3 regions of the Butyricicoccus sp. AM05-1 genome follow, and region 1 is predicted to be linked to each of the others. Evidence: predicted binding sites of a transcription regulator. Region 1 holds the regulator's gene; each other region holds the start of a gene.

Region 1 (3,284 bases):
TTCAGAGCATTGAACAGCCAGAACAGCAGCAGCCAGCGGTACGCGGGAGCATTAGGGTTAGCATTCGTCATAGACTCTACCTCCTTTCCATTATCATAGCAGAGAAGATGGAAATGTGCAAGAAAAAGCAGAGCCTTTCGGCTCTGCTTTTGTGCGATTTTACAATATATTAATACTGTACCTGAACCGGCTTGCCGGAGTGGAACGAATCCGTAATCGCGTAGGTAACGAGGGTAGCCTTGGTGCCGTCGTAAACGGTCAGCTCGGGCTTGCGGTCGTTCTGGATGCAGTCGATGAAGTCGACCATTTCCAACAGGTATGCTTCTGCGAAACGCTGCGGGAAGTTCTCGATGATCTCCTGACGGGCGCCGTACTGGTCGTATACCATAACGCGGTCCTTCCACGGTACACCGGCAACGCGGATATGCGCCTCGGTGCCGACGATTTCGGTCTCGGTGTGGTAGCCGTGCGGTGCAGTGCGGCCAACGTGCAGGAAAGCGACCGTGCCATTGTCAAACTTGAGCATTGCCATGCCGGTCTCGGTGTCACCGTTCTCGGCAAACTCGGGGTGCTTGAAGTTGGTGCCCGCGGCGTAAACCTCGGTAACCTCACCGCCGAGGAACCAGCGCATCAGGTCAATGTCGTGCGAAGCCGCGTCAATGAAGATACCGCCCGAGGTCTTGGAGAACTTGATGCAGCTCTCGACCAGTGCTTCCGGGTCCAGACCGGTAGCCTTTACCAGATACGGCTTGCCGATGCGGCCTGCGTTGATCTGTGCCTTTGCATCCGCATAGGACGGATCGTAGCGGCGCATAAAGCCAAGGAAGAAGATCTTGTCCGGGTGACGTTCAACGGCAGCCTCAGCGCGCTTGCACTCCTCAAGCGAGCAGCCGAGCGGCTTGTCGGTGAAGACGTGCTTGCCTGCATCGAGCGCGTACTCGATCATCCAGCAGTGCTCCGGAGAGGAGGAGACGATAACGACAGCTTCGATGTCTGCCTCGTCAACCATTTTCTTGTAGTCCGTGGTGGTGTACTCTACCTTGAGGTAGTCCTTTGCCCAGTCCAGCTCCTTCTGCACGAGCGAGCAGGCAGCGACCAGCTTGCAGCCGGGAATCTTGAACGCGAGATTCTGCGCGTGCACCGAACCGAGGCGGCCCAAACCAACGATGCCAACTTTGATTTCCTTCATGTTTGTTCTCCTTTTTATAGAGCGGATTTTCTCTCTACGGCAATCGAACGATTGCCTGTCTCTCTCATAGTAATTCTATCACTGCGTGGACGCGAACGCAAGGAAAAACGACCAAATCAGAGCATTTTTCATACGGTGAAAATTGGCATTTCAGCACTCGGCAGACGAGTGTGATAAAATTCCGACCATCATTTCATAAATTGTTCACAAACAGCACTTGACTTTGTCCGTATGTGGTGGTAAATTAAGTTTAGCACTCGGGGAGATGGAGTGCTAACAACCGAAAGAAAGGAGTCTGCTTCGGTGGAGCTTTCGGAACGTAAAAAGCAAATACTCAAAGCCATCATCGGCGATTACATCCGCACGGCTGAACCGGTTGGCTCCAAGGCATTGACCGAGGGACACGAGCTGCCGTTCTCGTCCGCCACCATCCGCAATGAGATGAGTGAACTGGAGGACATGGGCTACCTCGAAAAGCCGCACACCTCTGCGGGACGAATCCCCTCACCGCAGGGTTATCGACTGTATGTGGATGAACTGATGGAGCGTCCGGCCGACAATGCGGAGGACGGAAACGCACTGCAGAACAGCGTGCTTACCAAGGTACGCGAGCTTGACCACCTCATTCAGGAGGCCGGCAAGCTGCTCACCAGTCTGACGAATTACGCGTCGGTTGCTATCACACCGGCCATGACGCAGATCGCCATCCGGCAGTTTGAGATCATCGCAGTCGATAAGATGAATTTCGTAATCGTAGTAGTTACGGATTCGGGCACGGTCAAGAACAAAATGGTCCGCACGGTGGCTGAGGTCTCCAAGGATGAGGCCGAGCTGCTCACCTATGTACTCAACCAGACGCTGACCGGACTGCCGCTCTCGAGCATCACCGCCGAGCGATTCGACATTGTGCGCCGCGCCGCGGGATTGACCGCGCTGCTCGCTCCGGTAGCCGAGTACATCGCAGAGCTGATCACCGAGCTGAGCGACCAGAAGGTTTACCTCGACGGTGCCAGCAAGCTGCTTCGTTTTCCGGAGTACCGCGATACGAAAAAGGCGCAGACGCTGCTCGATTACATGGAGGATGACCGCAAGCACCTGCTGCCGGCCACCTGCAAGATCGACGGCATCCAGTTCTTCATCGGACCGGAAAACGGCGAAAACCCGCTGAGTGAAACCTCGGCGATCTACGCAAAATACGATATCGGCAAGATCGGCCAGGGCGCGATCGGCATCGTGGGTCCGACCCGCATGGATTACGCCAAGCTGTCCGCACAGCTCAGCCGCTTCGCAAAAGGGCTGAACAAACTGATCGCCGAGACATTTTTAGATGAAAAAGACGGAAATCACTGATTTCCTGTAAACGGAGGCACAAAACGACATGAGCAAAAAGACAAAGCCGGAGGCGGAAGAGCAGGAGCAGGTAAAGACCGAGGCTCCCGCAGAGGAGACCGCCAAGGCTGAAGCGAAGCCCGCGACGGACTGGGAAGCCAAGTATAACGACCTGAACGACCGTTATCTCCGCATGGCGGCGGAGTACGATAACTTCCGCAAGCGCAGCCAGCGCGAGCGCGAGCAGGCGTACACCGATGCCGTCAGCCGCGCCGTAACCGCACTGCTGCCGACCTACGATAACCTCGAGCGGGCGCTCAAGGCAGAGACTGCCGACACCGAATATAAAAAGGGTGTCGAGCTGACCATGACGCAGCTGACCGAAAGCCTCAAGGGCATTAACGTCACCGTCATCGACGCTGCTGCAGGCACCGCATTCGATCCGAACTTCCACAACGCGGTTATGCACGTTGAGGATGAAACCCTCGGTGAGAATGTCATCGCGGAAACTTTCCAGCAGGGCTTCCAGATTGGCGATAAGGTTATTCGCCATGCGATGGTGAAGGTTGCAAACTGATTACTAACTACTAATTAAAGTAAACAAAATCCTATCATTTAAGGAGTGTATTTATTATGGGTAAGATCATTGGTATTGACCTTGGTACGACGAACTCTTGTGTATCTGTTATGGAGGGCGGCGAAGCCGTAGTCATCCCTAACGCTGAGGGTGCGCGCACCACTCCGTCTGTTGTTGCATTTTCTAAGG
Region 2 (3,284 bases), on a different contig from region 1:
ATGACCGCTCCGGCCAGTACGTCGGTCGGGTAATGGACGCTGGCATACAGCCGCGAAAACGCAATAGCTGCCGCCAGCAGAAAGGCCAGAAAACCGGTTTTATGGTGGAAGAAGTACAGCGCCGAAGCTGCCGCAAACGAGCTGAGCGTGTGCCCGGACGGAAACGACCACGGGTCCTCCGGAACGAGCAGCGCCGTCAGGTCGGTGTGGGTGACAAATGGACGCGGCCGCATGACAAGGTTCTTGAGGAACACGTTGCCAAGCAGAAAGCCGACACCGAGCGCGATCAGCATCGCCGCACCGGCGCGGCGTGTTCGCCGGAAGAACAGCAGCAGTACGGCAAGCGTAATCCAGACAGCACCGTAGCTGCCCATCAGGGAGAACACCTTCCAGACTGTGTCGGACAGACCACCGCGCCAGTGCTCCGAGATGTACGCGAGAACGCCGTAGTCAACTGAATGCACAATATCGAGCAGAATATCCATTTACCGGAATCGCCGCCTTTCAGGAGATTGGAAGTTGTTTTATGACCGGGGGATGGTCATAAAACAACTTCCCGGTTATTTTTCGGAAGCAGAACGGTCTACCTTGTCCACGATGAGGGCAATCGCCTGGTCACCGGTGACGTTGGTAGCAGTGCCGAAGCTGTCCTGCGAGAAGTGCAGGGCAATGATAAGCTGCTGCATCGGGTCGGTGAAGCCGAGCATCGAGGTGATCAGGCCCAGTGCCGACATAACACCGCCGCCCGGTACACCCGGAGCCGCAACCATGGTAACGCCCAGCATGAATACAAACGGAGCAAACATGGCAAAGGTCGGGGTTATGCCGCTTGCAAGCATGATGCCCATCGAGCCGAGTACGAGGCAGATGGTATCGCCGTTGAGGTTGATGGTAGCGCACAGCGGAACGACAAAGTCGGCAACGTCGTTATTTATATTGTTATTATATGCACAGTTCAGCGCAATCGGAATAGTCGATGCAGAGGACTGGGTGCCGAGTGCGGTAAAGTATGCCGGAGCGGCGTTCTTCATGCTTTTGAAGTGGTTCTTGCGGCAGACAATGCTTGCCAGACCAAACTGAGACAAGATGTACAGCAGCTGCAGCACAATAATGATAGCATACAGGGAAGCGAACATCTTGACGGTAGCCGCCAGACGGCCCTCGGCTGCGATGTTGGCGAACAGACCTGCGATGTGGATCGGGATCAGCGGAATGATAATGCGGCTGAGTACGCCGGTAACGATCTTCTGCAGATCGCGGAAAACGTTCAGCAGGGAATCGCCCTTAAGATTTGCCATGCCGATGCCGATCACGAACGCGAGCACAAGTGCGGTCATAACGCCGAACACCGGGTCAACCGTGATGGAGAACAGCGGCTCGAAGGCGTTGCTCTCGAGTACATCGCCGGTGATGGGCTGAATGATCCCCGGCAGAACGGCCTTGCCGATGAAGAAGGTCAGCAGGCCGGAAATAACGGTTGTGCCGTAGGCCAGCAGCAGGGTCAGACCAAACAGACGGTTGGCCTTCTTGCCAAGCTCTGCCATGCCGACCGTGATGAACGACAGGATAATCAGCGGGATCATGAATGACAGGAAGGTTGAGAACAGCGAGGTAAAGGTTGCCAGCAGGCGGATGATGGCAACGAAGAACCCAGTGTCCGCGATGCCGAACCACTGTCCACACATACCGATGAGGATACCGGCGATGATGCCGATAATCAGTCGAATTAACAGTCCTAATTGTTTCACTTGCATTTACTCCTCTTTTTCACAAAAATTTTAGCATACTAATAATACTATAGCAGAAAAGAGCCGTGATAGCAAGTTAAAGCGACAGATTATGACGGCGTATACCGAATTTATCCGAATTTGTGGTTGCTATCATGAATACAGGGCGCTATAATATAAAGGTATACCTGTCGAATAATGGCGGGTGCATCGAGAATCCAAAGCATATTCCAAGCATAGATTAGTTAAGAGGTATACTCATGGCAGATAAAAGCGCAAACAAACCGAAGAAGGGAGCGCATTTGATCAAAAAGCAGGCCAAAAAGCCGGAAAAACCGGCGCAGGTCATCCGGACGGAAGCGAAGCGGCCGAAGAAGAAACGTCGTGTTCCTATCGGTGTAAAGATTGCCGTCGGCGTTGTCATTGCGGCGGCAGCCGGTGCATTCGGCTATGTGTACTGCTACCCGAATGTTTTTCCGGGCGTGACTGTCGGACCGATCGCGGTCGGGGGCATGAACCGCGATGACGCGGCAAACACCATCGAGGACCAGAGTGCGCCGCTGTACGAGGGCAAGAATGTCACGGTGACGATTTACGGCTCCAACTATGATATTCCGGTCGATAAGGTGCTGAAAAGCGTGGACGGCATCCAGTCCGCCGAGAACGCCTATGAAATAGGCCGCACCGGCAATCCGCTCGAGCGCGTGCGCGATATCATCGGCGCAATGCGCGGCCACAGAGAGGCACAGATTGCGGCAACTGTAGATGAGGAAAGTCTGCGCGGCACGCTCAACGAAATCGCGGACACGGCGCTGACCGAACCGGTCAATCCGACCTGGGAACTGAAGGACAGCAATCTGATCGTGCATTCCGGCAAGCCGGGCGTCAAGTTTGACACGGATGCGGTAGAGCAGGCGCTGACTGATCAGATTCGCCTGATGGACTTTGAGCCGTATGAGGTCTCGACCGATGTGACAGCCGCTCCGGCGATTGACGTTGACAAGATTGCAGCCGACATTATCGGTGACCCGGTCAACGCTACCGTCAGCAAGGAGGACGGCAAGACCATCATCGCCGGCAAGGCAGGCGTGTCGTTCGACACCGATAAGGCCAAGGAGATCATTGGCGACGGCTCGCAAGAGACCTACACCATTCCTGTGACGATCACCCAGCCGTCCATCACGGCAGAGACGCTCAAGGCGAAGCTGTTCCACGATACGCTCGCGCGCACGGCGACCAATCTCGACGAGGGCAACGCACCGCGTACGAACAACATCCGTCTGGCGGCTAAGGCCATCAACGGCACTATCCTCAATCCGGGTGACGAGTTTTCCTATAACGGCACGGTTGGCGAGCGCACAGCCGCACGCGGTTATCAGGAGGCGCATGCCTACTCGGGCGGCAAGATTATTGACGAGTTCGGCGGCGGTGTCTGCCAGCCGTCCTCGACGCTGTACATGGCTGTACTGCGTGCCGATTTGAAGGTGACCGAACGGCATAATCATTCGTTTACCGTGTCCTACACACCGCTCGGCGAGGACGCAACCGTGGATTACG
Region 3 (3,284 bases), on a different contig from region 1:
CGGGTGCTCGGCATTCAGCTCCAGAACACGCTCGGCGTGTACGCTCTGACCGCCGTTGACAGCAGCCTGCTGGTTGAGCACCTTCTCCATCTCGAGCGTTACCGGGCCTTCGGCACGCAGGCAGCACGGATGGCTCTTGAGGCGGCTGGTCAGCTCGACCTTCTTAACCTTGCCCTCGAGCGCCTTGCCGAGTGCTTCGAGGACATCCTTGTTGTCCTCACTCAGCTTTTTGATCTCTTCCTTCTCGTCCTCGCTGTCCAGACCAAGGTCTGCATCCGCAATGGACTTGAATTCCTTATCGTTGTACTTAGCGAGCATCTTGACGCAGAACTCATCAATGCTGTCATCCATGCACAGCACCTCGTAGCCCTTGTCGGACAGGGTTTCCATTACCGGCAGCAGCTTGATCTTGTCGATGGTCTCGCCGCAAGCATAGTAGATATACTTCTGGTCTTCCTTCATGCGGGAAGCGTACTCCGCGAGCGATACCAGCTTGTCCTCCGTGGAGGAATGGTACATCAGCAGATCCTGCAGCAGCTCCTTGTGCGCGCCGTACTCAACATAAGCGCCGTACTTGATCTGACGGCCGAACGCTGCCCAGAACTTCTCATAATCCTCTCGCTTGTCCTTCTGCATCTTGAGCAGCTCGCTCTTGATTTTCTTCTCAAGGCTCTGCGCGATGGCCTTCAAATGGCGATCGTGCTGCAGCATCTCACGAGAGATGTTGAGCGACAGGTCTGCCGTATCGACCATGCCGTGTACAAAGCTGAAATGATCGGGCAGCAGATCCGCGCACTTGTCCATGATGAGCACGCCGTTGGAATACAGCTGCAGGCCCTTCTCATAGTCCTTGGTGTAGTAGTCCATCGGTGCGTGAGACGGGATGAACAGCATTGCCGTGTACGTTACCGCACCTTCCACACTGGAATGGATGTGGCACAGCGGCGGCTGATAATCGTAGAACTTCTGCGTATAGAAGCTGTTGTAATCCTCGTCCTTCAGCTCCTTCTTGGACTTCTTCCAGATCGGGACCATGGAATTGAGGGTCTCATTCTCGGTGTACTCCTCCCACTCCGGCTTGTAGTCATCGCCTGCATCTGCCGGCTTCTCCTTCATGCGAGAGCGCGTCATATCCATCTTGATCGGGTAGCGAATGTAATCGGAATACTTCTTTACCAGACCCTGAATGCGGTACGGCTCGAGGAATTCATCGTAATTCTCGTTCTCCGTATTATCCTTGATGGTCAGCACGATCTTCGTGCCGTTTTCTGCCTTTTCGCACGGCGCAACCGTGTAGCCGTCTGCACCGTCGGACTCCCAGCGGTTGGCCTCATCGCTGCCTGCCGCACGGGATACGACCTCAACATGCTTTGCAACCATAAAGGCCGCATAGAAGCCAACGCCGAACTGGCCGATGATGTCGATATCGTCTTGCTTTTCATTTTCGTTCTTGAACGCCAGCGAACCGGAATGCGCGATCGTACCGAGGTTGTTCTCCATTTCCTCGGCAGTCATGCCGCAGCCGTGGTCCTCGATGATAAAGCGGCGGTTTGCCTTGTCGAGCGTCAGCTCAATCGGCAGACTGTCGCGGGTGATACCGGTCTTGCCTTCCTTCATTGCATTATAGTAGAGCTTATCCGTTGCGTCGGATGCGTTGGAGATCAGCTCACGCAGGAAAATCTCCTTGTGCGTATAAATAGAGTTGATCATCAAATCGAGCAGGCGCTTGGATTCTGCCTTAAACTGCTTGGTTGCCATGATTACATACACCTCTGTGTTTGTTGTTCGGTATTAGCACTCTCAATCGTCGAGTGCCAACATTGATATAATAATCCCAAAGTCAGAAAAAATCAAGAGGGCTTTACAAAATTCATGGTTTATTCAAAAACGGTCATCAAGCCGCTCAAACGTCCGTCTTTTCTCTGCACCGGTTAACCGGGGCGCACGAACTGCCGCAGGCGGGTTCGCCCCTAACGGGCGGGATGTTTTTCGCTGAGATTCAGCGGTGGAGATTCGCCGTCTGCGGACGGCGGGAACGTCGCGGCGCCCGCCGCGGGGGCAAAAAGGAAGGACAACCTGCGGTTTGCCCGTAGGCTGCTAAACATTGTTCCCGCGCTGTGCGCGGATTAAATGAGTGACCTTCCTCTTTGAACTCCTACCTTTCCCTTGCTTCCTAATCTGGCGCAGATTGCCTATATGTGACCGCTTCGAAAAGGAGTACGGCAGAGGATTTTTCGTTCCGCGTTGTATCCGCCTATTCGTAGTGTCGGATACCGTACTGCTACATCCAATTTGGGTCTACGCAGGCGCGGCATAACAGTGCCGCGCAACACGATTACGGGTGCATATCGCCTATATCCGTAGGATTTGGATAATCTGCACAAGCAAAAAATTTGCGCGGCACGGGTATGCCGCGCCTGCGTAGAGTAAGCCGCCTGTGTAGCAGTACGGTATCTGGCACTGCGAATAGGTAGAGGAATGGACGCGCAATGCGCGCCCCTACGGAACGGTAACCCGACTGCCGTACTCCTTTTCGGAGCGGTCTCTTCTCTACCATTACCGCCGTACTATCAAACAAAGGAAAGGTAGGAGTTCAAAGAGGAAGGGAAACCATGGGTGTCCCTTCCTTTTTGTCCCCGCGGCGGACGCCGCACGTTCCCCACCGCCGCAGCGGCGGAATCCTCGCCCGGAAATGGCGAACCACCTTCGCAGTTTGGGCACACCGGAAAACCCGTGCCTGCGACCAGTGCAGCCCGGATAGGACGAACTGTCTGCGCGATAGGACGCTCCCTATCCATTCTCAATTTTGACACCCCCCCTTTCCTATGCTATACTAAAGATAAGAAAACAATTTTGGAGTGATCGCATGGTACATCTTGGCAACGATTGGGACGAGATCCTTGCCGGTGAGTTTGAGCAGGATTATTACAAGCGCATTCGCTACTGGCTGAAAAAGGAATACGCCGAGCAGACCATCTATCCGGCGGCAGAGAACATCTTTAACGCTCTGCGGTACACGCCGTATTCCAAGGTCAAGGCCGTCATCCTCGGGCAGGACCCATATCACGGTCCCGGCCAGGCGCACGGACTTTGCTTTTCGGTTCAGCCGGGTGTTCAGCCGCCTCCGAGCCTGCAGAACATCTTCAAGGAGCTGCAGAGTGATCTTGGCATTGTGCCTCCCAAGGACGGCACGCTCACCAAGTGGGCGGAGCGCGGTGTGCTCATGCTGAACACGACTCTGACCGTACGCCGCGGGCAGGCGAACAGCCACAAAAACCTCGGCT

The links. Region 1 encodes HrcA, which represses chaperone genes, less so after heat shock. Its sites were predicted from a motif close to TGTTAGCACTCNNNNNNNNNGAGTGCTAACA; they were not measured.
Region 2: DW088_RS03530 (cation:dicarboxylate symporter family transporter) is a predicted target of HrcA. The motif match lies at 1,872-1,902, and genes of this name have one in related genera.
Region 3: htpG (molecular chaperone HtpG) is a predicted target of HrcA. The motif match lies at 1,790-1,820, and genes of this name have one in related genera.

The regions. Positions count from the first base shown of each region.
Region 1 covers NZ_QUDG01000004.1:74,052-77,335, forward strand. The annotation lists gene DW088_RS07710 (hypothetical protein) at 1-71, opposite strand, end outside; gene DW088_RS07715 (Gfo/Idh/MocA family protein) at 170-1,189, opposite strand; gene hrcA (heat-inducible transcriptional repressor HrcA) at 1,493-2,539, shown strand; gene grpE (nucleotide exchange factor GrpE) at 2,568-3,095, shown strand; gene dnaK (molecular chaperone DnaK) at 3,152-3,284, shown strand, end outside.
Region 2 covers NZ_QUDG01000001.1:631,657-634,940, reverse strand. The annotation lists gene DW088_RS03535 (phosphatase PAP2 family protein) at 1-485, opposite strand, end outside; gene DW088_RS03530 (cation:dicarboxylate symporter family transporter) at 561-1,748, opposite strand; gene DW088_RS03525 (VanW family protein) at 1,988-3,284, shown strand, end outside.
Region 3 covers NZ_QUDG01000001.1:135,178-138,461, reverse strand. The annotation lists gene htpG (molecular chaperone HtpG) at 1-1,758, opposite strand, end outside; gene ung (uracil-DNA glycosylase) at 2,867-3,284, shown strand, end outside.